3 regions of the Fictibacillus marinisediminis genome follow, and region 2 is predicted to be linked to each of the others. Evidence: riboswitches for the same ligand, from Rfam matches in the RefSeq annotation. Region 2 holds a riboswitch; each other region holds the start of a gene.

Region 1 (8,128 bases), 3.2 Mb from region 2:
CGCAAGAGGTAATTACTGATTTCTTTTTCGTTGCCGGATCCGCGGGGAATGGCGGAAATTTCGGCAAAATAATGAAATACCGGGTGCTTTTTTACATCTTCAAGTGTTGTGTGCATATAATTCATCCTTTGCAAGAATTTTTGGACATGAACTTATGTATAATTATAGAGTAGAGAAAGAGGCTGAAATAATCAACCTGCCCAAACAAAAGGCTTTTCAAAAGGCTTGTAATTTTGTATAATACACTTTGTTGACCAAAAATATTGGCTCCGTAGCTCAGTGGATAGAGCGTCGGTTTCCTAAACCGTGCGTCGCAGGTTCAATTCCTGCCGGGGCCGCCACTAATAAACCATACGATGGCTGCACGCGGCTGTCTTTTTTTATGTCTGAGATTTGAACGATTATTGAACAGTATAAGAACATAATGTGACATTTATCACAAACTAGTGTTAGGTCTGTTAAAATAGAGACATACTATATGATAGATATGAAAAGATGGTGATTTTATGGGTGAAAATGCTGCTCCAAGCATTTTAAAAGACTATATACAAATAACAAAGCCGGGTATTATCTTTTCTAACCTGTTAGGAACAATTGCTGGCTTTTGCATCGGTGCGAGAAATCTCTCTTCAAGCCTTAGCTTATGGGAGCTTTTCTTCTGGACCGTTCTCGGAACCATTTTTGTCATTGGTTCATCTGCAATCGTGAATAATGTTTACGATGCGGACATCGATAAATACATGGAACGGACAAAGAACCGGCCGATTACCAATGGGAGAATATCAAAACGGAACGCGATCTTCATGTCGATTGTTCTTATTGTGATCGGTGAGGCTATTTTAGGTTTCATGGTGAACCCGATTGCTGCACTTATTGGTTTCATCGGATTCGTTTTCTACGGATTTGTTTATACGATGTCCAAAAGGGTAACAGTGGTCAATACGGAAATCGGATGTATTTCAGGTGCTACACCGCCGATTATCGGTTATACGGCTGTTACAGGACACTTTGATCTGATTGCACTGCTTTTATTTGTATTCATGTTCGCATGGCAGCCTCCGCACTTCTTCGCTCTCGCAATGAAACGGGCGGAAGAGTACAAGAGTGTAAATGTACCGATGCTGCCGAACGAAGTGGGCTTTAAGCAAACGAAGGTTCATATTTTAATCTATACCGTATTTGCGGTAGCAGCATCTCTTCTCTTGTACTTTTTTAACGTACTGGGAATCTGGTACTTAATCGTTGCGGGTATTTTAGGAGCAGTCTTCCTTTACCGTGCGATGCAGTCCTTTAAGTACAAAGAAAAAGAAACGGAAATTGCGTGGTCAGGAAAAATGTTTAAATTCTCCATTATGTATTTAACGCTCATGTTCGTGACCATGATGTTTGCTCCGATTTTCAGCTAATAGCTTAACACAATAAAAACCCCCATTGAAACGGTGCCTGGCACCGCCTCAATGGGGGTTTTTTAATCCAGCTCCAGCGCTGGTCAGGGCTGATCGCGGCGCTTCCGCTTTTTTTAATGGCTGATTTCTTTCGTTGATGAGGGAATTGGTTTGGATTTTACTGAAGGTGACCAATTTCTCTCGGAGACAAAACATAGTGTCTCTGCCAACAAGACGGCAGCAAACACATCCAGAAGGACATGCTGTTTAACCATCAGAGTTGAAACAATAATAATCACGGAAAAGTACGTAATCATACTTCTGTTCCAGGTTGTTGAGAACGGTGCCTTTCGCACTACCCGGACCAGCAGGTAGCTGGAAAAGCAATGGATGCTTGGAAAACAATTATAAGGGGCATCCATCTTGTAGACCCGGTTTACAAGAGATTCCAAGAATGAAGAGCCAGCAACGAGCGGCCTAGGAACGGTGGTCTGAAAAAGACTGTATACCGTATAGCAGACCAGCAAGCCTGCAATGTAAACAAACAGTGTCTTGAAGTACGTCTTCTTATCTTTGAAATAGAAATAAATCAAGGTTCCGTAAATATATAAGGTCCACAATAGGTAAGGGATAATAAAAACAGCAGAGAATGGTATATTCCTGTCAACGGTTGTAACTAGGCTATGCACTTCGCTCCCGGGGTGATTGACCCAATCATACATCAAGGAGCAAACCGGCAAAAATCCTAAAGAAAGCAGCGGTAACAGATTTTGCAGCTTTTTCTTCATAATTTCCTCCATGGCAGCTAACTCTTTTGCCATTTCCCTAGTATACATCAGCTCAAACAGAATAGGGCAAATGGAAAACATTGCTTGCTAAATGATAAGGCTGCTGGTTTAAGGGTAAGCTAAAAAAGGTATTTATCCTGTAATCCAAGCATGTTCAGGGGGTACAATCCATGCAGATAAGCAGACCAGCAATTGTTCCGCGTTATACATTTTCTGAAATTTACGGTCCGGATCTCATTTTTAATCCGAGGCCTTCCTTTGCTCATAATAAGTGGATTCCCGATTGTCCAGTAAAGCTTGATCTTCTGACGGGAAGCCAGTTTGCGGTATTGGGAAGCATGCCGGTCATCTGCAACAGGTCGGTAACTACCAAAAAAGCAACGGAGCTGTATGAACGGGCGGGTCTCCAGCTTCGTTTTTCTGTACACGAATATTCGACAGAGGCGGATTATCGAAACATTTTCAGCCGCTTAGAACAAGAGCAGAAGAAGATGGTAGTTCAGCATATTCACCCAGAAGAAGAAATGTCATCAGAGAATTATTGGATTGATCCGCGCCTTGTTCAGTATTTAAACAATAAAGCTAATTTAGAAGAGCTGGTTCCTTCTGGACATGCTCCGAAACGAAAATCAACAACAGCTGCAGATCTTCATGATCAATTAGAAACCTTCCCATTTCCATGTGTGGTTAAGGCAGCGACAAATGAGGCAAATGCGGCGGGTTTTGATGTATTTATCTGCAAAAATCAGGAGGACATTGACAGGGCAGCAAACTTTTTCGCCTCCTGTGAAGGAATCGTCATAGAAGAGTACTTGGAGATCGAGCACAATTACTGCGTTCAGTTTGCCTGTACAGCAGATGACCGTCTGATCTATCTGGGCAGTACGGTCCAAAATATTACGGAAGACGGAAAATATAAAGGAAACTGGGTCGATAAAGAGTCAGAACCCGATGATGAGGTCATCAAGGTCGGGAGAAGAATTATGGAAGAAGGCTGTAAAAGAGGCTATAAAGGGATTGCTGGATTTGACATTGCGGTAACGGCTGATGGAAGGAAAATGGCCTTTGATTTAAATTATAGAGTCAACGGTTCTACCGCCGCACTTCTTCTGAGAGAAAGTATTGAAGAACAGCTCGGTAAAAAGGTAATCAAATTCGTTTCCTGGAAATCCAAGGGCGGTATAGAACCCCTGTATGATGAAGTGAAACGGGGGATTGAAGATGGATATTTCATTCCGCTGTCGATCTACAATGGCAGTGAAAGCCCTTATAAAGATGCCGACACGCTTCTACAGGGCCTCGTACTGGGAGACACAAGGGAAGAGGCGGATCAAAAGGAATATATTTTTCAAAGAGCCGGTCTATCCTAAAAGAGAAAACCATCTATAGCTCCCCGGAATTTGTAGGGGAGTTATCTTATCCTTATGATGACACCTGTTTACAGATATAGGGTTGGGGTAAATACTAGTAATAAAATCAGACTTTGATTAGGAGGTCATACATATGAGCAAAATGGTGATTGGAGTGTATGAAACAGAGAACGAAGCTGTTGATAGTATACAATCCCTGGTGAATAAAGGATACAGTGCAAAGGACATCTCCATCCTTGCTAAAGATGATGGAAAGATGGATCGTGTTGCCGATAAAACGAATGTTTCAGAAGAACATCTGGACGAAGATGTAAACGAAGCCGCCTATGGAACCATTGCAGGTTTTCTGACTGGTATCGGCGGAGCCATCGCGGTCCCAGGCCTTGGTGTTCCCGGTATTGGTCCGCTGCTTGCTGCTGGTCCATTTGCATCCATGTTTAATGAAGATTCAGAGGATGATTTAAAAGAAGTTCTCATGTCCCTGGATCTTTCAGAACGGACGGCTGAGCGTTATGTGCAAAAAATAGAACAGGGCAGCATTATGGTTTTCTTAGAAAAAGATGCGGTGAAACTTTAACAATAGAGTATACCTGAACGCATAAAATAGTCCTCCACATGAAAGGATATGTACATAAAAAGCAAGTTAAAGTGAGGGCGGATATGAAAAAAGAGAATATGGCAATTGTAAGCGGCGTTATGATAATGGGTATTTTAGCTTTAAGACTAATGAACAGGCTTCGTAATGATGATCATTGGATGAAACTCGACGGAATCGGAAGCTTGGCTATATTTTCAGCACGGGGCGGAGGTTTCGTGGATTTCTTTCTGAGAAGTTACTCTTTTCTTGGTTCTGGATTTCTGTTGATTCCTGCCACTATTTATTCTGCATACAGATACAGGAAAAAAGGAAAGAGAAACATTGTTTTTTTATTAATAGCCAACCTGATCGGATGCCGTTTGATTAACTCTGTTTGGAGAAAGAATTGGAAGCAGCGGCCTCCATCCACTAAGCCTTTTTACATAAGGTATGGATATCCGAGTGCTCATTCGATGAATGCAACAGCTCTTTATGGTCTTTTTACACTCTTATCAAAAAAGTTTGTTAGAACGAAATTTTGTATATTGGCGGTGCACCTTGGATTTATTTGCTGGAGCAGAATTTATCTTGGCATTCACTATATTACGGATGTACTGGCTGGAGTTGCCGGAGGAGCAATGTGGCTGGCTTTTATGGCTTCAGTGTTTTTATTCCGATCTGAGAACTCCGAAAAAAGATTTGACATCGACTTAGATCATGGTATAAGATAGATCTCATCAAGTAAATATGAACGTGTTTCTTATCCAGAGAGGTGGAGGGATATGGCCCTATGATACCTCGGCAGCAGGTTTTTCTTTTGAAAAACACTGTGCCAATTCCAGCAAGTTCCTTTAAGGGGCTTGGAAGATAAGAAGAGCAGCTCGTTTCCTTATGGATACAAAATCTCTTCTTTCTTTAAGAAGAGATTTTTTTATTTAATTGAACATTATTTGTTTCTTATCCAGAGAGGTGGAGGGATTGGCCCTTTGAAGCCTCGGCAGCGGGTTTCCGGTTTAATGGGAATACTGTGCCAAGTCCGGCAAGCGATTAGCGCTTGGAAGATAAGAAGAGATCAGCCACTCATTTCGATGCTTCAGGCCTCTTCTTGTTTTCAAGAAGAGGCTTTTTTTGATGTTTTAACAGTAGCGAGAAAGGAGATCACATCATTGATTCGATTTGAAGAGGTAACCAAAATTTATGAGAGTGGCAAAAGCCAAGTAAGAGCGTTAAACAATGTGAGCTTTGAGATAAAAAAAGGAGAGATCTATGGTGTTGTGGGATACAGCGGAGCAGGAAAGAGCTCCTTGCTGCGATGTGTGAATCTTTTGGAGAAGCCGACATCAGGGCACGTCTTAGTAGGAGAGGAAGACATGGCGAGATTGTCTCCGAAGGAACTGAGAAAAAAACGAAAAAATATCGGCATGATTTTTCAGCATTTTAATCTGCTGAACGCAAAAACGGTATTTGATAATATTGCGACACCGCTTTATCTTCTCGGCAAGAAGAAATCATTCGTTAAAGAGAAGGTGAACGACTTGCTGGAATTTGTGGGCTTGTCCGAGCATGGGCATAAATATCCCGACCAGCTCTCCGGCGGACAAAAACAGCGGGTAGGCATTGCCAGGGCGCTCTCCACTGATCCGGAAGTGCTATTGTGTGATGAAGCAACATCGGCATTGGATCCGCAGACGACCTCCAGTATTTTAAAGCTTCTGAAAAAAATCAATAAGGAATACAACATTACGATCCTTATCATCACCCATGAGATGAACGTCATCCGGGAGATATGTGATTCCGTTGCTGTGATGGAGGGTGGCGAAGTGATCGAGAAGGGGAGCGTTTTTGATTTGTTTGCCAGGCCACAGACTGAGACGGCAAGGCGTTTCGTCAGTTCGGTTCTTCAGGATGAACTGCCTGAGTCCCTTAAAAACCTATTGAAAAAGCAGGACAGGAATCATCAGATTTTCAGGATCGTATTTACCGGAGCATCCACAGGACAGCCGCTGCTGTCACAGATTGCCAAAAAATTCAACGTGGACGTCAGTGTTCTATACGGCCATGTCACAGAACTCCAAGACGTTCCTTTCGGAAACCTTGTCGTTCAATTTTTCGGGGACGAACAGGAAATCCGAAGAGCAATCTTTTTCGTGAACCAGAGTGAAGTCGAAATAAGGGAGGTTGCACCTTATGCAAGTTGATTGGAGTACATTTTGGGTGGACATTTTAAATGCGGCCGGTGATACCTTAACGATGGTTGGATTTTCCTTATTGTTCTCGGCTGTAATCGGCATTCCGCTTGGGGTAGTACTCGTAGTCACGAGGAAGGGCCACATTCTTGAAAACCTGGCCGTCTTTAACGTTTTGAACGCGATTGTAAACGTTCTGCGTTCGATACCGTTCATCATCTTAATGGTGGCGATTATCCCGTTTACGAGATTAGTAGTCGGTACCTCAATCGGGACATCGGCCGCGATTGTCCCATTGATTGTATATGCCGGCCCCTATATCGCAAGGCTCGTGGAAAACAGCCTGCTTGAGATCGATCCGGGCATTGTAGAGGCCGCAGAGGCCATGGGAGCTACTCCTTGGCAGACCATCTTTCGCATACTGCTGCCGGAAGCATTCAGTTCACTGATCCTGTCGTTTACGATTGCAACGATCGGCTTGGTCGGAGCTTCGGCGATGGCAGGGGCTGTTGGTGGAGGAGGCTTGGGCGATCTGGCCATTGCCTACGGCTATCAGCGATTTGATACAGACGTGATGATTGTCACCGTCGTTCTGCTCGTCATCCTTGTTCAAGGCTTGCAGAGTACCGGAAATATACTCTCCAGAAAAATTAGAAGAAGATAAAAAGAGAAAAAGGGAGAAGGGAAATCTTATGAAAAAATATTCATTGATCATTTTAGTCATCGGGGTTTTAATGTCGGCATTCTTGAGCGCATGCAGCGGCGGAGATAAAAAGGGGCTTGAAAAAGTAAAGATGGGCATCAGCGGATCTGACAGTGACGTGTGGAAGTATATCGCTAAAAAAGCAGAAAAAGAAGGCATTGATTTGGAAATCGTAGAGTTCTCCGATTATGTCCGTCCGAATCAGGCATTGGCTGACGGGGATATTGATGCCAATGCGTTTCAGACCATCTCTTACTTCAACGCATTTAAAAAAGAACACAAATTGGATTTAGCACCAATTGCAACAACCGTCATTGCGCCTATGGGCGTTTACTCTAAAAAATACAAGGACATCAAGGATATCCCGGCTGGATCAACCATTGCTTTGCCGAATGAAGCTACGAACATGGGTCGTGCATTGCTTCTTCTGCAGAGTGCAGGGCTAATCAAACTGGAAAAGAACTTTGATGGAAATGGTGATCTGAAAAAAGTGGTGGAGAACAAAAAACACTTAAAGCTTAAACCAGTAGTCGCAGGCCAGACACCACGGGTGCTTCCTGATGTGGCCGCTTCAATCATTAACAATGGCGTTGCTGTCGATGCTGGAATGAATCCGAAGAAAGATTCGATCTTCCTTGAAAGCAAGACTGCAAAGCCATATATCAATATCATTGCAACAAGAACTGAAGATAAAAATAAAAAATCGCTGAAAAAAATTGCGAAGATCTATCAATCAAAAGATACAGCCAAGAAGATTAAAGAAATCTATAAAGGTGCAACCATTCCTACGTTTGTACCGCTAAGTGAAATTGGAGAGTAATAGAGAGAAAGGATCTGAGATCATGACTGTAATCAGCAGAACTACGGGAGAAATCCAGGAACAAATCCGTACGAACATTGATGTAAACCAAGCGGCTTACATTCAAACTTCTCACGAGATCCATGACAATCCAGAAATCGGAAATGAAGAAGTGTTTGCATCCAGCCTGCTTACATCGCTGCTCGAAAAAGAGGGGTTTCAGGTAGAACGCGGAGTGGCCGGTCACGAAACGGCATTTGTTGCCCGTAAGCGTTCTATTCTAGATGGGCCATCCGTTGCCTTTTTAGCAGAATATGATG
Region 2 (8,128 bases):
CACTGCTGGCGGCATGTTCTCCGACGTCTAAAGATCATTTTGAACCGACGGCAAATGAATCAGCCAAGAATATGAAAGACAACATTTGGGGACATGGAATTATTAATTACCATGCGACAAAAAATAACCCAAAGTTCAACTATAGTTCTGAAACGAATAAGAATCCCAATGACTATCAGAAATTGAATACAGCCCGATTTGATATCTCTGATGATCAGGACAAAATTCGTGAGGCGGTCGTCAGTCAGACGGGCATCAACCCTCAGATGGTGACCATCAATGGAAACTATGCACATATTCATTTAAACGTGCCTTCAAGCGTATCTGACCGTAAAAAAGAAAAAATGCGCCGAGACATTAAAGCAGCAGCAGAGCAGGCCGTTCCACGCTATAAGTTTTCAGTTAAAGTAGACAGCTAAGAAAAGCGCAAGCGCCCTGCTTAGGTTCGACAAGCGCTGGAACTATTACACAGCAACACGCTTTTTGTGTTGAGGTGGAAGAGTGAAGACGACTAAGGATGAAAAGAAGATCTTACTTTTCATCTATCGAGAACCTGGGCGCTGGTGCTCCGACAATACATCTATGACTATACATCAGGTGAAAAAACGGCAAATGTCCGTGCTTCACGCACAGACAAATGCCGTTTTATTTTTTTGCTCTTCTCGCAGCTTGCTGAATCGGATCCCATACCCCGTTATATGGGGGAGCATAGCAAAGATCCAAATCCTCGAGTTCGTGCAGGTCCATTTTGTGAAACATGGCTGTGGCCAAAACATCCACTCTTTTGTCCACCCCATGCTTGCCGATAAACTGCCCGCCCAGAATGCGCTGGTTGTTGGCATCAAATATGATTTTGACGTGCAGCGGTTCTACTCCAGGAAAATAACCGGCAATGTCTTTTGCACGCGTCATTACTGTTTCAACCGGGAAATGGAGCTTTTCCGCTTCTTTCTCGGATATTCCTGTTTTTCCGAGAGAAAGATCCATGAACTTAATGATTGAGGAGCCGACAATTCCTTTGAACGTCTGCCGTTTGCCGGACATGTTCAGGCCTGCAATCCGGCCTTGCTTGTTCGCTGTTGTGCCAAGAGGAATATGATCATCCATTTCTTTGATCAGGTGGTAATGGCTCGCGCAATCTCCAGCAGCATAGACATCTTTCACATTGGTCTCCATGTACCGGTTGACAAGGATGGCTCCGCTCTCGTGAAGCCTGATCTCCGTATCTTCGATCAATGATGTATTCGGCTTTACACCAACAGAGACGATGACCATGTCTGTTGGATAGTCCCGTTTGTTCGTCTTCACGAATTGAATCCGGTCATCTCCCTTAAAACGCTGAACTTCTTCATTCAAACAAACTTCAATGTCATGTTTTTTGGCTTCTTCATGGATCAGTTCTGCCATATCGGAATCAAAGATGGCGCCTAGCTGGGGCCCTCTTTGGATAATCCTTACCCTTTTCCCTAAAAGCCTAAGATTTTCTGCCATCTCAAGCCCGATATAGCCTCCGCCGATAATGGTGACGTCCTGGATGGAGGGATCAAGGTCCTTCTTGATTTTCTCAACGTCAGGAATCGTTTTCACAACATGGATGCCTGGCAGATGCTTTCCTTCCCATTGCGGCATGACAGGGCTGACCCCCGTTGCAATCAGAAGCTTGTCATATGAAAAAACAAATCCCTCATTCGTTTTTGTATGTATGCCGTAAATGGTCTTTTCCCCTGGATCAACCCGGGTCACTTCATGATAGGTTCTGGCGTCCATTCCATACTTCTCCCTGAAGGTGGTTACATCGCGGGCAATCAGTTCTTCAGTGGATGGAATGAGTCCGCTCACTGCATAGGGGAGTCCGCATTGGCCGTAAGAGTAGATGCCGCCTTTTTCAAAAATGGTGATGCGGGCCTCCGGATCGTTGCGGACGATTTGCATCGCAGCACTCATCCCGGCCGCATCTCCGCCAATAATACAATAGTTCATACGCTATCCCCTTTCTGTTCTTCTATAGTATTCCCCTTCGTTTTCTTTTAGTCATCGTTAAATGGGTGTTCGCTATTCTTGCACCGTATCCTTTTTTTCTTTCAACACTTTCTGTACCAACAAGAACCTGCCGGCACTGTCGAACAATCATAATAGAGAGGTGTAGAAAATGCTGGATATCTTATCGAACGGAACGGACTGGAACGACCATCCTGTTCCGATCACCACACTTATCAAAAAGTTGAAAGAAAAGCCGTTGGATCCTATTTATGAATCCATGGGGAATTTTATCGTGAAGGTCAATCCGGTTACTGATGCGCAGCACGACATACGGCACAAAGGGTGTACCCAATTTTTTGGCCACTTTGCAACCATTCCCTTTGTTTTCAATATTATAACCGATGAAAAAGTCGTGATTGAAGAACTGACAAAGGCCATCCGAATGAATCAGCAGCGACTGGATTACGAAGCGCTGAAAAACCATACATCCATGTATTAAAAATCTTTGCCCGGCGCATCCCTATAGAGTACGATAAAAGAAAGAGCGGGGGTGCAGTTGTGGTAGGATCGATTATAGCTTTAAATACTGGAAAGGCAGATGTTCTTTCGTGGCAGGGAAAAGACATAAGCTCGGCGATCAATAAAAAGCCGTCCCGTGGTCCGTTATTCTTGTCAAATCTTCAATTTGAAGGAGATGTACAGGCGGACACCGTGCACCATGGCGGTCCGGATAAAGCAGTCTGTGTCTATTCTCATGATCATTATGCGTATTGGGAGAAAGGGCTGGGAATCTCTCTGGACGTACCCTCTTTCGGTGAGAATCTTACCGTTGAAGGCCTTACCGAAAAAGAGGTCTTTATCGGTGACATCTTCCGGCTTGGGGAGGCACTGGTCCAAGTGAGCCAGCCGCGCCGGCCTTGTTTTAAGGTGGCGGCCAAACTCAAACAGCCATTGATGGTCAAATATATTCAGGATACCAGTTTTTCCGGCTATTACTTGCGGGTACTGGAAGTAGGCACTGTCAGCCCGGGAGACAAGCTTGTTATTGAAGAAAAACATCGAGCCGGGATCTCTGTCGAATTTGTTAACAGAATGACATACATAGACAAGGAAAACAGAGAAGGGCTTACCATGCTTGCCAGTCTGAATGAACTGGCGGAAGGCTGGCGCTCAGCTATGAAAAAGAGATTAGACTCTCTCCCCGGGCAGTACCTGTAGCTCCGGGGATTTCTTTTTGCCTTCAAACGGTCATAACACAGTCTGAAGGCTTTTGACGGGTGACTTCCCCTGTATTATAATTAGAATGTTATGCCATTAAAATGAGGTGAAAAGCGTGTTAGAACGTTTAGAAACGATAGAAGCCCGATACAATAAATTAAATGATCTATTAAGTGACCCAGAAGTCATTAGCGATACGAATAAATTAAGGGAATACTCCAAAGAGCAATCTTCTCTTCAAGATACAGTAGCGGTTTACCGCGAGTATAAAGAAGCAAAAGAAGGGCTCGACGAAGCGAAAGCAATGCTCGAAGAAAAGCTTGATGCCGAGATGACCGCTATGGTTAAAGAGGAAGTTTCTGAGCTTGAAGATAAGATTGAAGAGTACACACAGCAGCTGAAAATCTTGCTACTTCCAAAAGACCCGAACGATGATAAGAACGTTATCGTCGAGGTTCGCGGAGCTGCCGGCGGTGACGAGGCAGCCCTCTTTGCAGGAGATCTTTACAAAATGTACAGCCGCTATGCCGAGGCGCAAGGCTGGAAAACAGAAGTAATCGAAGCAAGCTATACGGAGCTTGGCGGGTACAAAGAGATCATCTTTATGATCAACGGTAACGGGGCATACTCCAAGCTGAAATATGAAAACGGAGCACACCGTGTACAGCGTGTTCCTGCAACAGAATCAGGCGGCCGTATTCATACGTCTACAGCGACAGTAGCGATCCTTCCTGAAGCAGAAGAAGTGGAAGTTGAAATTCATGATAAGGACGTCCGTGTAGACACGTTTACGTCAAGCGGACCGGGCGGACAATCGGTTAACACGACTCAATCCGCTGTTCGTCTGACGCATATTCCAACTGGAACCGTTGTTTCCTGTCAGGATGAAAAATCACAGATCAAAAACAAGGAAAAAGCGATGAAGGTTCTTCGCGCCCGTGTTTATGATAAAATTCAGCAGGAAAAACAAAAAGAATACGATGAAAACCGTAAATCTGCAGTTGGTACCGGTGACCGTTCAGAACGGATCCGTACGTACAACTTCCCGCAGAACCGTGTAACGGACCATCGCATTGGCCTGACTCTTCAAAAACTTGATCAAATTTTGCTCGGCAAGCTGGACGAATTCATTGAAGCATTAATTACAGAAGACCAGACAAGCAAAATGAAGGCCCAGACGGAAGCATAAGATGAAAGCGATGAAACGGCATGAAGTCCTGAACTGGGCTTCATCTTTTTTAACGAAAAAGGGACGGGAACCTCTAGCTGGTGAGCTTCTTCTTCGTCATGTACTTGGCGATATGAGCCGGACGGAGCTGCTTCTTGGTTTGGATGAAGAGCTTCTTCCAAAGCAGCAAGAGGTATTTGAAGCAGCTGTACAAAAACATGGCGATGGAGTACCTGTCCAGTACATTATTGGTTTTGAAGAGTTTTACGGAAGACGCTTTTCGGTGAATAAAGAGGTGCTCATTCCTCGGCCGGAAACAGAAGAGCTCGTATATGAAGTGCTTCAGCGCTCCATGATGAGGTTCCCTGGCATAGAAGAGATCCAGACAGTCGATGTCGGGACGGGGAGCGGTGCCATTGCCATTACGCTGGCACTGGAAAATTCTCGTTTTTCGGTAACCACGATTGATATTGCTGAGGAGTCACTGGAAGTCGCAAAGAAAAATGCTGAAAACCTTGAGGCATCTGTCCGTTTTATTCATGGCGACCTCCTTCAGCCTCTGATCAAGGGCGGAGAAAAAGCAGATATCGTTGTATCCAATCCTCCATACATTCCTGACCGTGAAATAATGGAGCTTGAGACGATCGTTAAGGATCAAGAGCCTTTCCGTGCACTTAGCGGCGGGGAGGACGGCTACGTATTTTACAGAAGGTTTATGGAGGAGCTGCCGCTCGTTCTGAACAAACAAAGCATTGTAGCCTTTGAAGTCGGCCATGATCAGGGCCAGACGGTTGCTGAAATGCTCAGGGTCACGTTCCCTGGGTCGGTTGTTTCGGTAGTAAAGGACATCAGCCAAAAAGAACGGATGGTTATCGCGGAGATTGGCTTTAAATAAGCAGAAAAGGTGGCCCTCAGCTGTGCTGGGGGCTTCTTTTTTGTGGCCGGAAGAACGGAATTGAGCAAAACGGGCGCTGAATTGAGCCTAACTCATAAAAATTGAGCGAAACAAGCAATAATTGATCGGAACTGAATTTCCGGACTTATTCGCCGGTCGAACGCCATTCAATATCATCTATTCTCACATCCTAAATATTGACGCAATACCTACTTCTATTGTAGGATTACTATTAATTAAATAAATCTTATCCAGAGCGGCGGAGGGACTGGCCCTATGAAACCCGGCAACCTATTTTTAGAAGGTGCTAAATCCAGCAGGAGTAGATCCTGGAAGATAAGATGGAGCGGTCAAAACTTCCCCTTATCTAAAGGGGAAGTTTTTTTAGATAGTCGGAGGGTCAGGCCGTTGTCCTGACCGCTCCTCCGCACTGAAGGGATGGACTTTCAGGGTCTCTTTTAGTGGCAGAATGTTTTTAAAAGGAAGAGGGGAGAAAAAGGTAGATGAGATTTGGATTCTGGTTGCCGATCTTTGGCGGATGGCTGAGAAATGTGGAAAATGAGAACATGCCGCCGACGTTTGATTATGCGAAGAAGGTTATTCAATCCGCGGAAAAGTGGGGGTTTGACACGACGCTGATCGCGGAACTGTATTTGAATGATATAAAAGGACCTGAGCAGGACTCTCTGGAGGCTTGGACAACGGCGGCGGGTCTCGCGTCCGTAACGGAGAAAATAGAAATTATGACAGCGGTAAGGCCAGGATTCCATAATCCTGCTGTAACAGCGAAAATGGCGGCGAACATCGACCAAATGAGCGGCGGGAGGTTTACACTTAATGTCGTCTCCGCCTGGTGGGAAGAGGAAGCGAAGCAGTATGGCGGTATTTTTACTGCCCACGACGAAAGATATGAGCGTACGCAAGAGTTTCTTGATGTTCTAAAGGGGCTGTGGACAGAAGAAACCTTCAATTATTCCGGCAAGTTTTATCAGTTTAGCGATACGAAACTTTTCCCTAAACCTGTTCAGCGGCCGAATCCCATTCTGTATGCTGGCGGAGAAAGTGAAAGGGGTAAACAGGTTATCTCTTCCTCCTGTGACGCCTACGTCATGCATGGCGGCACAGTCGAAGAGATCGCCGTTAAGATCAATGACATGAAGAACCGCCGCGGGCAAACAGGGAAAGAACCTTTATCTTCGTTCGGAATGGCGGCCTATGTGATCTGCCGGGATACTGAAGAAGAAGCCCAAGCGGAGCTGCAGAGGATTACAGATGTAAAAGAGTCCAGCGCTTATGCTGGGTTTAAAGATTTTACGAGCAAATCGCAGCTGGAACAGCAGATTCAGCTGTACGACTACTCTGTTTCCAACCGGGGGCTGAGGCCGAATCTGATCGGCACTCCTGAACAGATTGCGGAGCGGATTGCAGCTTATGAAGAAGCCGGCCTCGGACTCCTTTTACTGCAATTCTCCCCTCAGTTAGAAGAAATGGAACGTTTCTCAAAACGGGTGATGCCTTTGGTGGAGAGCTATCGGAAAGAACATGCGAAATAAGGAGGATGACCATGAAAAAAGTATATATCATACATGAGAACGATGAATGGACAGATCATCTCACAAAGAGGCTGAATGAGCTGCAAGTGCCTTATGAGGCATGGCATCTAGATCAGGGAACGGTTAATCTGGCAGAAGCTCCGCCCGAGGGCATTTTTTACAGCCGCATGAGTGCTTCCTCCCATACAAGAGGACACCGTTATGCACCGGAACTTGCTGCCAGTGTCATTGCCTGGCTGGAAGCACATGGCCGAAAAGTGCTGAATGGCAGCCGCGCTCTTCAGCTTGAGGTGAGCAAGGTCGTTCAATATTTAGAGCTTGAGGCGCATGGGGTGAAGACGCCCAAAACCATTGCGGCTGTTGGCAAGGACCAAATTCTGCAGGCAGCTGAGCCGTTCAGCGGCAAACCATTTATCACAAAGCATAACCGTGCAGGAAAAGGCCTTGGTGTTCAGCTTTTCCATTCATATCAAGGATTGAAAGAGTATGTGCTCGGCCCTGATTTCGAAGAGCCGGTGGATGGCATCACATTGATACAGGAATATATTGAATCGCCGGAATCTTATATTACACGCTGCGAATTTGTCGGCGGCAAGTTTGTTTATGCGGTTCGGGTGGATACCTCAGAAGGCTTTGAGCTCTGTCCGGCAGACGCCTGCCAGATCGGCGACCTGTTTTGTCCTGCAGGAGAGGAAACGCCGGCCAAGCCGAAGTTTCAAATTCAGGAGAACTTCAATGAGTCAATCATTGAAAACTATATGAGGGTTCTGGCAGACAACAAGATTCATGTTGCCGGGATCGAATTTATAAAAGATAAGGACGGGACAATCTATACGTATGATATCAATACGAACACCAACTACAACTCTGATGCTGAAGCGGCTGCCGGAAAATATGGCATGCTGGAGCTTGCGAAATTTTTGCAGCAGCAGCTTGATTCATTGAATGCAGCAACCGTGCAATAAGACAAAAAGAGCCTCCCGCCAGTAGCGGGAGGCTCTTTGTTTTTTCATTATCTACATGAAAAAGGGGGTGATAGGGATGTCCTTAATATAGCAGACCCACTACACTGCAGAGGAATTATGTGACCTTTTTGATATGTTTAATAAATTTGTGACAAAGTCCGTTGTTTCACAGCCGGTTTCTGTCATATTTTTCCGGTATTTGTTTACTAGATTCATAGTATGATTTCTCCTTTCCGTGACCACAATGAGGATAGAAAAGGAAAGGGGAGTTTTAAACATGAAAAGATCAAAAAAATCGCTAATGACTATACTATTCCTATCGCTGATCGCGATGCTGCTGTTTTTTGAA
Region 3 (8,128 bases), 3.1 Mb from region 2:
AATCTAAGAGATATTATTAAAGCATTAAAGAACGATGCTCAAAAGGAAAGTGATTTTCTGGCATCTCCTATCACGTTGAAGGAGAATAAAATTTTTCCGATTCCTAATTATGGCTCCGCCATGACTCCCTTTTACACCTTACTGGCGCTTTGGGTGGGAGGAATGCTGCTCATCTCTTCTCTTAAAGTTGGTGAAGTTCCAAGTAAAGGAGAGGTTTCCCCGCTTTCTTTTTACTTTGGGAGACTGATGACATTTGCAACGATCGGCATGCTGCAGGGGCTTGTCGTATCTCTTGGTGACCGGTTCATTATCCATTCCTACATTGTGGACAAAACATGGTTTGTTTTATTTGCCATGTTCCTGAGCATCGTCTTTGTCATTCTAACGTATACGCTCGTTTCCATTTTTGGAAATGTGGGTAAAGGCCTGGCGGTTATTTTTCTCGTTCTGCAGTTTTCAAGTTCAGGCGGAACATTTCCTGTGACAATGACCTCTTCCTTCTTTCAAAAGCTTAATCCTTATATGCCGTTTACGTATGGAGTCAGTTTACTGCGGGAAGCAACCGGGGGAATGATTAGAGAAGTTGTACTGTCTGACTTGTATCATTTGCTGCTTTTCCCCGCTGTCTTTCTTATTGCTGCCCTGTTTTTAAGAAAACCGTTGCAGCGAATACAGAATAGAAGGGGAGCAGGTGCGAAAAAAGCAAGAATACTTCAATGAGTGGTTTATTTAGCCTGCCGAAGGCTGTTCTTTCCGCCTGCTGCCTTTGCATACTCCTCTTCAAGATCAGAGAGTGTCAGCTGAAATAAATGAAGCTCATCTTTCTTATAAATGCCCATATTGATGAGTTTATTGATCAGCTGATTTCGTTTGCTTTCCACAGCTCTTCTTAGTTGATTTTCCAAAACAATCCCTCCTTTTTTACAAGACTTATTTAAAAACACATTGTTGATTTTCTTTCCTTTTGTGCATCGAATACTGATGCTTGAAAGAGACCTTCAAGTCTTTTTTATACAGTAAGGTGTGTGTGATAGCTGGCGATGATAAGAGCCTGCTGATTTGTGAAACAAATGAAACGCCTGAAAAGCAGATGGGAATAAGCTTGGTTATATCCTTCTGCTTTTCAAAAGACGGTTCAATCACACTCCACAAAAAAACAACTACGTTTACAAACAAAGCTTTTAACAAGGCTGTTTTCGTAACCTTTGTTGCTCTTGGGAGTGGTTGATTTTCGTTTCAGCATGCTTGCTTTCCGCGGGGCGTGCGCTGAGCCTCCTCGGCGCATCCGCCTGTGGGTCTCACCTGTCCCGCTTCCCCCGCAGGAGTCTCGCACCTTGCACTCCAATCAACTATAATGAAGGGTTCTTTACAAAATGTTTCCAAAGCAACAATCTTTTAGGAAAGAGCCTTTAACAAAAAAATAAACGCCGTCATTTTCATGACGAAGCGCCTTTGGTTGACCAATCAGCAATCCTGATATTTCGCAGTGAATTAGTTGGTTTTTTACATAAATAAAAACCTCTTCTTGCGGAAGCAAATAAGCACAAGAAGAGGTTGAATCGCCATCATAAGCCATACTCTTCTTATCATTCAAGCGTTTTGCTTGTGGAATTGGCACAGTACTCATAATTAAGTCCGCTGCCGAGGCTTCAAAGGGCCAGTCCCTCCACCTCTCTAAATAAGAAATATAAGGTAAATGTATTCTATTGAATTCAATTATAGGGATTTCCATCTTATTGTCAAGACAAAAACTCATTTTATTTTCGAATGATTTCTCCAGGCTCTAATACAGGAGGATCTACAGAAACCGAATCAGGGTATTTGATCCCCTGCCCAGTATTTAGGCATATCACCTTTTCATCTGCTTTGATCCAGCCATTTTCCCTCAATCGTTTTGCGGCGGCAAACACAGCCGCGCCTTCCGGACAAATAAAACTTCCTTCAAGCTCTGCAGTTTGGCGCTGAGTAAAGCTAATTTCATCTTCTGAAACGGCAACGGCGCATCCATTCGTTTCATAAAGTGCTTCAAGGACAAGGAAATCTCCGATTGCTTTTGGAACATTGATACCAAAAGCAGCTGTCTCAGAATTTTCCCAGAACTCCGATTCACTCTTGTGTTCTTCCCATGCTTTTACGATCGGTGCACATCCTTCAGCCTGGACAGCTACTAAACGCGGCAGTCTGCTTCCTTTAAATAAGCCCAGTTCCCTGAATTCTTTCAATGCTTTATATATGCCAATCAGCCCCACTCCTCCGCCAGTTGGATATAAAATAACATCAGGCGGCTCGCTTCCGCATTGTTCTAAAATTTCATACCCCATCGTTTTCTTGCCTTCAATCCGGTAAGGTTCTTTTAAAGTGGAAGCATCATAGAAACCTTCTTCCTTCACAAGGGACGCGACAATTTTTCCGGCATCACTGATCAGGCCGTTCACAAGAAAAAGCTCTGCACCTGAAATCGCCACTTCTTTTCTCGTAATGACTGGGGCATCCACTGGCATAACGATGTACGGCTTTATGCCGGCCCTTGCACAATAGAGTGACCAGGCGGCTCCTGCGTTGCCATTGGTCGGCATGGCAAGCCGGGTAATACCGAGCTCTCTGGCTTTTGAAACGCCGACTGCCGCTCCCCTGGCCTTAAAAGACCCGGTAGGTATCATGCCCTCATCTTTCATGAGCAGATTTGCAATTCCAAGCTTCTCACCGAGAGCAGGCATGGATAATAAAGGAGTCATCCCCTCTCCCAGTGATACCACATGATCTGGGTCTATAACAGGAAGAAGCTTATGGTACCTCCAAAGACCATTCCTCTCTTTATTAATAATTTCATTCTCATTTTTCAGTTCCTCTAAATCATAGTTTACGAGAAGGGGGGAACCGCACTGGCACAATTGATTAGGTTTGTGATGAGCATAGATGCTGCCGCACTTTGGACATTCAAGATGGCTGACATAGCTGAAAGACATAACATACCTCCAATATTCCCTCACCAGAAAAGGACAGCAAAAAGGCACCGCTGTGCATAAGGAATAACATGCATAGCGGTGCCTTCAGTTTTCTGATCAGCAATTTATTCTATTGTGTTAAATTTTAATGCAGGTATTCTGATAAGTCAACTAAGGTATAACTTCCCGTTGATGTCTAGCTTAATTGTCTGGAAAGAACCTTTTCCTTAATTTCTTCAATTTGAGCCAGATGTCTCTTTTCATGATACCCCACGAAAGGAATCCATTGTTTTAATGGCATCGGGCCAAACACCGGGTGAGGGTAGGATTTCTGTTCCAAAGCCTCTTGATCATTGCTGTTTGCTACCTTATTCAGCTCATTTCGTGATTCTTCCAATTTTTCTTTTATTTTCTTCAGAGTCAGATACCGTTTCGTAGGAACAACAAAAACAGGAGCCTCTACTTTTCTGCTGCGGTCCACCGTCATTTCAATCGGTTTCAGTTCTGCAGATACCGTTATTTTACTTTTTAAACGGTTTGATATGATGATGGCGATCGATTTTTCCATGAGATATAGATGATGCAGCGTCTGCATGATCGACCATCTGTCCTTCTCTTCCGGTTCGTTTAACTGATCATCGCTTAGACCGCTTACCGTTTCTAACAGCTGCCTTCTGATTTCTTCATTCTGGTTCATATCTATAGCCTCCCATTTGGCGGATCCGTTTCAGGAGTAATCAACCACTTCTAAGAAGAACAATGGTTACGAAAACAGCCTTTTTTAATAAAGCCGGTCTCTGTATCCTTCTTGCAAGCCCTCTTCTACCTGCTCAGTACTCATATTGGGAATATTCATATGAGCTGCCATCATTTTAGCCGCAGATGGCAGCGATTCTTTCGGCTCCCATGATTCCGGACACCAAAGCCTGGAGCGGATAAACGCTTTGGCACAATGCAAGTAGCATTCCTCAGCCTTCACTACGATTCCAAACAAGGGTAGTTTGCCATTGACAGCACTTAATTCCAGAAGCTCTTTGTCACGGCAGATAAAGGCTTTTCCGTTCACTCTTAGCGTTTCCCCCAGGCCCGGAATCATAAATAACAAACCTACGCCCGGGTTTGTTAAGATATTTTGTGCAGAATCCATTCTTTTGTTGCCAAGACGTTCAGGGATAAATAGGTGATGTTCGTCTAGCACGGTAACGAATCCCGGGACATCTCCCCTTGGTGAAACATCGGATCTGCCTTCCGAATCACATGTAGCCAGCGTCAAAAAAGGAGAAATTCCGATAAATTCCCGGCAATGCTGGTCAAGATATGAGATTACTTTGTTCTCAGCCCGTATACTGGGTGTTCCACAAAGAGAACGCAATTTCTCAAATTCTTCTTCAGTGTCTATAATCTTTTGCCATTTCATGCTCATTATATCGCCTCCAAACACATGCATGGAATATAGTTCCATCATACCTTGTGTTTAATTAGAGAACCAGAGCTTAAAGGATGAAAACAAAATAAATAGCCTGAACTCCGCTCATATGAGTCCAGGCTTCTTAGTTCAACATTAGCACAATCTCCTAGTAAAATCAGTTTGGATTCAAAAACGTTAATTCATACTCTGGTTTTCGATCTTCGTCTGGTTTTTTAGATGTTCCTGCTGCCAGCAATAGCGGCTGCTTCAGAACGGACTGGGTCATGGGCTTCGAAATAGGCTGCGCAACTTGATTCATATCCATTGTCCATCCCTCCTTACCAGTTTTCTAAATCTATACCCGGCACTTACAAGCCTGAAACCTATTTATCTAATTTTTTTAATATTTTATTTTATGAATGTTTAACGTATTTGTTCATTGTACTATGATATGTTCATATAATATTCAGTTTCATCCTTTGTTTCACAGGGAAACTTCAGTTATAATTAGAAGTCGGAATCAACAACGCAATTTTGAAAGGAAGTTTTACATATGAAGAAAAGGTTAGTTTCAGGAGTTGCATTTGCATTAAGTCTGGCTCTTTTTGCCGGCTGTTCCAATGATGATCAAACCCAAAAAGATAATACGTCTCACAAAACGGAAAAACATGAACATGAGGCACATAAAAAGAATGAACCGACGAAAAAAAATGAAGATAAAAACACACCTTCTGATGAAAACAAAAAGAACGGCGAAAACAAGAACAATAACGGCAATGTAAGCCAGGATCCTGAACCGAAAAAAGATCAGGATAAGAAAAAAAATGAACCGGGCGAGCCTTCGCAGGATCAGAATAAAAAGCCAAAACCGCCAGCTCAAAAGGACGACAGTGTCTCTGTTGTAGCCCATCCAGAAAGTATTCCCGTTCTAGTAAACAAACGTTCTAAACTGCCTGAAAACTACAAGCCGGCAGACCTTGTTTATCCTGATGTACCGTTTATTTTCAGTGAAAAGACCGAGAAACGCATGATGCGCAAGGCTGCTGCTGATGCGCTTGAAACCATGTTTGCTGCCGCGGAAAAAGAAGGAATCCACTTGACCGGAGTTTCAGCATACCGTTCGCATGCTACACAAACAACGCTGTTCAATAATTATGCCAAACGCGATGGCTATGAAAAAGCAAGAACATACAGCGCACTTCCTGGAACAAGTGAACATGAAACAGGATTGGCGATTGATGTTGCTGGAGACGGCGGAAAGTGTCCTGCCCAAGATTGTTTTGGCGGCACACAAGAATCAAAATGGCTTGCTAAACATGTTTCAGAGTTCGGCTTTATTATTCGCTATCCCGAAGGAAAGGACTCCATTACCGGGTATAAGTACGAGCCTTGGCACATCCGTTTTGTAGGAAAATCTGTTGCACAAAAGATCATGGGCAAAGGAGAAACACTGGAAGAATACTTTAATGCCGTGCCCGTCTCTAATGGAAAATAAATTTAAAAGTACCTAGCCGCCTGGCTGGTACTTTTTTTGTTTATCAACACTTACTAAAAGTAATTATATTAATAAAAATCATCTTGTGTTATACTAAAATTAGCGAGGTGAAGGTACATAATGAACACGTCCAAACTTTGTCCCAGGTTCGAAAAAACAATGAATCTCTTGAGCCAGCGATGGACGGGCATGATTATTTATCTGCTTCTATCCGGCCCTCACCGTTTTTGTGCCATTGAATCAGCCATCGGAGTGAGCGGCAGGATTCTTTCTGAGAGATTAAAAGACCTTGAACAGCATGGTTTAGTAAAACGGGTGGTTATTCCAGAGACCCCTGTACGCATAGAGTATTCCCTTACTGAAAAAGGATTGGCGTTCCAGCCGATCATGAGAGAAGTGGAAAATTGGTCTCAAAACTGGCTTGAAGCCTAAAAAAAGCAGCTCTCACATGTGAGAGCTGCTTTTTTACATTACATAAATTAAAATTTGTTCCATACAATCGCTTCTTGGATCGGGAATCGGGCAGTCTGATGAGCTGTTTTAGCTGCCTTTCCTACAGATATCAGCATAACGGGAAGATACCTTTCCGGAATGCCAAACGCTTTTACGAGTTCATCGGCATTGAATCCACCCATTGCACACGTATCAAGTTCTTTTGCTTTTGCTGTAAGCATAAGCTGCATGGATGCAAGTGAGGCATTGCGGATGGCCTCATCACGAGCCATTTCCGGACGTGTTGCATAAGCATCTTTAATTTGGCTAACAAGTGCTGTTTTAATTTCCTCTGTCATAAATCCGCCATCAACGGCATCCTGATAAACTCTGTCAGCATTTTGGTCAGCTTCTAAATCACCAAGAATGGCAACAACTGCTGATGCTTGCACTACTTGTTCCTGATTATAAGCAATCGGAAGAAGCTGCTCTTTTGCTTGCTGATCATGGAACACAAGAAACTTCCAGTGCTGAAGGTTCCAAGAAGATGGTGCTTTAGCTGCGTCCTCAAGGAGTTCTGTAATTTCTTCTGCTGACAGTTCTGCAGAAGGATCATATTTCCTTACTGAGTGACGTTCATTGATAACATCTGTAAAATCTCTGGTTGACATAAGATAACCTCCATTTAAATTCCATATATTTTATTGCCTGAAATTAAATTTTGCACAAAATAAAAAAACAATAAGTAATATACTTCTTTTTCTCAAGGGTGTCAACTTCCATAACCTATATGATAAAGAGCCTCCCCCCGTTTGGGAGAGACTCTTTATTTATAGTTGATTTGTTTATTACGTTGAAACAGGATTTTCCTTTATGCTTTCTTCTTGTTCTTTAAGATCCTCATCATCATTATCAATAATGGCTTTTGGCAGCCCGGAATGTTTGGCCCAGAAATAAATCAACAGAGAGCCGATAGCAATGATTATGAGATCCAATGGATTACTCAACACACCTATTCCGCCTCCAAAGGAACCGATATACGAAATGATAAGCATCATCACATAGTAGGCAACTAGCCACCATGATGATTTCAATTGCTGTGCAAGACTGACATCCTTCTTCGGTACATACTTCGAAAAGAGCAGGTAGATGACGAACATCAGAAGCTGTGAACCGATCAACCATGAAATCGTCTTCCATCCGGACCAATAGACGATATAGGTCGCGAAAATAAAGGAGAGAGGAGCAATAATACTCATCCCTTTAAGAGTAAATGGCTTATGAAGATCCTTCGCGTTTAAGCGGAAGGCCGCCGAAGAAATCGGAGCGATTGCATAGGAAAGGATCAAGGCAACTGAACACACATTTACGAGCGCGTTCCAAGATGGAAACGGCAGTGTCCAGAACACGGACAGCACGAAGGACAGCCATAATGACGGCCGAGGGATTCCTGTTTTTTCATGTACTCTTGAGAATACATTAAACAGTGTTCCTGTACGGCTCCATGCGTACACTAAACGGGATGTTGTGTTCATGAAGATATTTCCATTTCCGCCGGGTGAAATGACGGCATCAAGCACAACGATGGTCGCAAGCCATCCTAGTCCCAGAGCGACTGCTATATCTTTAAACGGCAGGGCGAATTCTTGCTGTATCTTTTGCCAGCCTCCACCAAGCACATCTGTAGGAATAGCACCAATAAACAGAACCTGCAGAAGACTATAAATCACTGCGGCGAGAACGATACACACAATGAGTGCGATTGGAATGTTCCGCTGAGGATTCTTTACTTCACCTGCAACAGATACGATCGGATGCAGCCCTAGATAGGCAAACATAACACCGCCT

Evidence for each region. A riboswitch is a leader RNA that binds a small molecule or an ion and turns the genes downstream of it on or off. The one in region 2 is predicted to bind S-adenosylmethionine.
Region 1: another riboswitch for S-adenosylmethionine. It lies ahead of LCY76_RS05450 (methionine ABC transporter ATP-binding protein); the one in region 2 lies ahead of LCY76_RS21830 (LLM class flavin-dependent oxidoreductase).
Region 3: another riboswitch for S-adenosylmethionine. It lies ahead of LCY76_RS05970 (hypothetical protein); the one in region 2 lies ahead of LCY76_RS21830 (LLM class flavin-dependent oxidoreductase).

What each region holds. Positions count from the first base shown of each region.
Region 1 covers NZ_JAIWJX010000002.1:980,245-988,372, forward strand. The annotation lists gene LCY76_RS05415 (aminoacyl-histidine dipeptidase) at 1-116, opposite strand, end outside; tRNA gene LCY76_RS05420 (tRNA-Arg) at 266-341, shown strand; gene cyoE (heme o synthase) at 507-1,406, shown strand; gene LCY76_RS05430 (phosphatase PAP2 family protein) at 1,520-2,173, opposite strand; gene LCY76_RS05435 (ATP-grasp domain-containing protein) at 2,344-3,543, shown strand; gene LCY76_RS05440 (YflT domain-containing protein) at 3,677-4,120, shown strand; gene LCY76_RS05445 (phosphatase PAP2 family protein) at 4,204-4,851, shown strand; SAM riboswitch class I at 4,878-4,994, shown strand; SAM riboswitch class I at 5,075-5,188, shown strand; gene LCY76_RS05450 (methionine ABC transporter ATP-binding protein) at 5,287-6,318, shown strand; gene LCY76_RS05455 (methionine ABC transporter permease) at 6,308-6,970, shown strand; gene LCY76_RS05460 (MetQ/NlpA family ABC transporter substrate-binding protein) at 6,999-7,829, shown strand; gene LCY76_RS05465 (M20 family metallopeptidase) at 7,813-8,128, shown strand, end outside.
Region 2 covers NZ_JAIWJX010000002.1:4,187,915-4,196,042, reverse strand. The annotation lists gene LCY76_RS21860 (hypothetical protein) at 1-419, shown strand, start outside; gene LCY76_RS21855 (FAD-dependent oxidoreductase) at 646-1,980, opposite strand; gene LCY76_RS21850 (hypothetical protein) at 2,150-2,479, shown strand; gene LCY76_RS21845 (MOSC domain-containing protein) at 2,539-3,198, shown strand; gene prfA (peptide chain release factor 1) at 3,314-4,387, shown strand; gene prmC (peptide chain release factor N(5)-glutamine methyltransferase) at 4,398-5,261, shown strand; SAM riboswitch class I at 5,506-5,604, shown strand; gene LCY76_RS21830 (LLM class flavin-dependent oxidoreductase) at 5,765-6,814, shown strand; gene LCY76_RS21825 (ATP-grasp domain-containing protein) at 6,826-7,779, shown strand; gene spoIIR (stage II sporulation protein R) at 8,057-8,128, shown strand, end outside.
Region 3 covers NZ_JAIWJX010000002.1:1,073,474-1,081,601, reverse strand. The annotation lists gene LCY76_RS05985 (YhgE/Pip domain-containing protein) at 1-720, shown strand, start outside; gene LCY76_RS05980 (Fur-regulated basic protein FbpA) at 726-905, opposite strand; gene LCY76_RS05970 (hypothetical protein) at 1,367-1,576, opposite strand; SAM riboswitch class I at 1,581-1,685, opposite strand; gene LCY76_RS05965 (threonine synthase) at 1,758-2,966, opposite strand; gene LCY76_RS05960 (DinB family protein) at 3,142-3,642, opposite strand; gene LCY76_RS05955 (pyridoxamine 5'-phosphate oxidase family protein) at 3,727-4,362, opposite strand; gene LCY76_RS05950 (hypothetical protein) at 4,529-4,678, opposite strand; gene LCY76_RS05945 (M15 family metallopeptidase) at 4,907-5,848, shown strand; gene LCY76_RS05940 (winged helix-turn-helix transcriptional regulator) at 5,969-6,280, shown strand; gene LCY76_RS05935 (nitroreductase family protein) at 6,328-6,951, opposite strand; gene LCY76_RS05930 (APC family permease) at 7,129-8,128, opposite strand, start outside.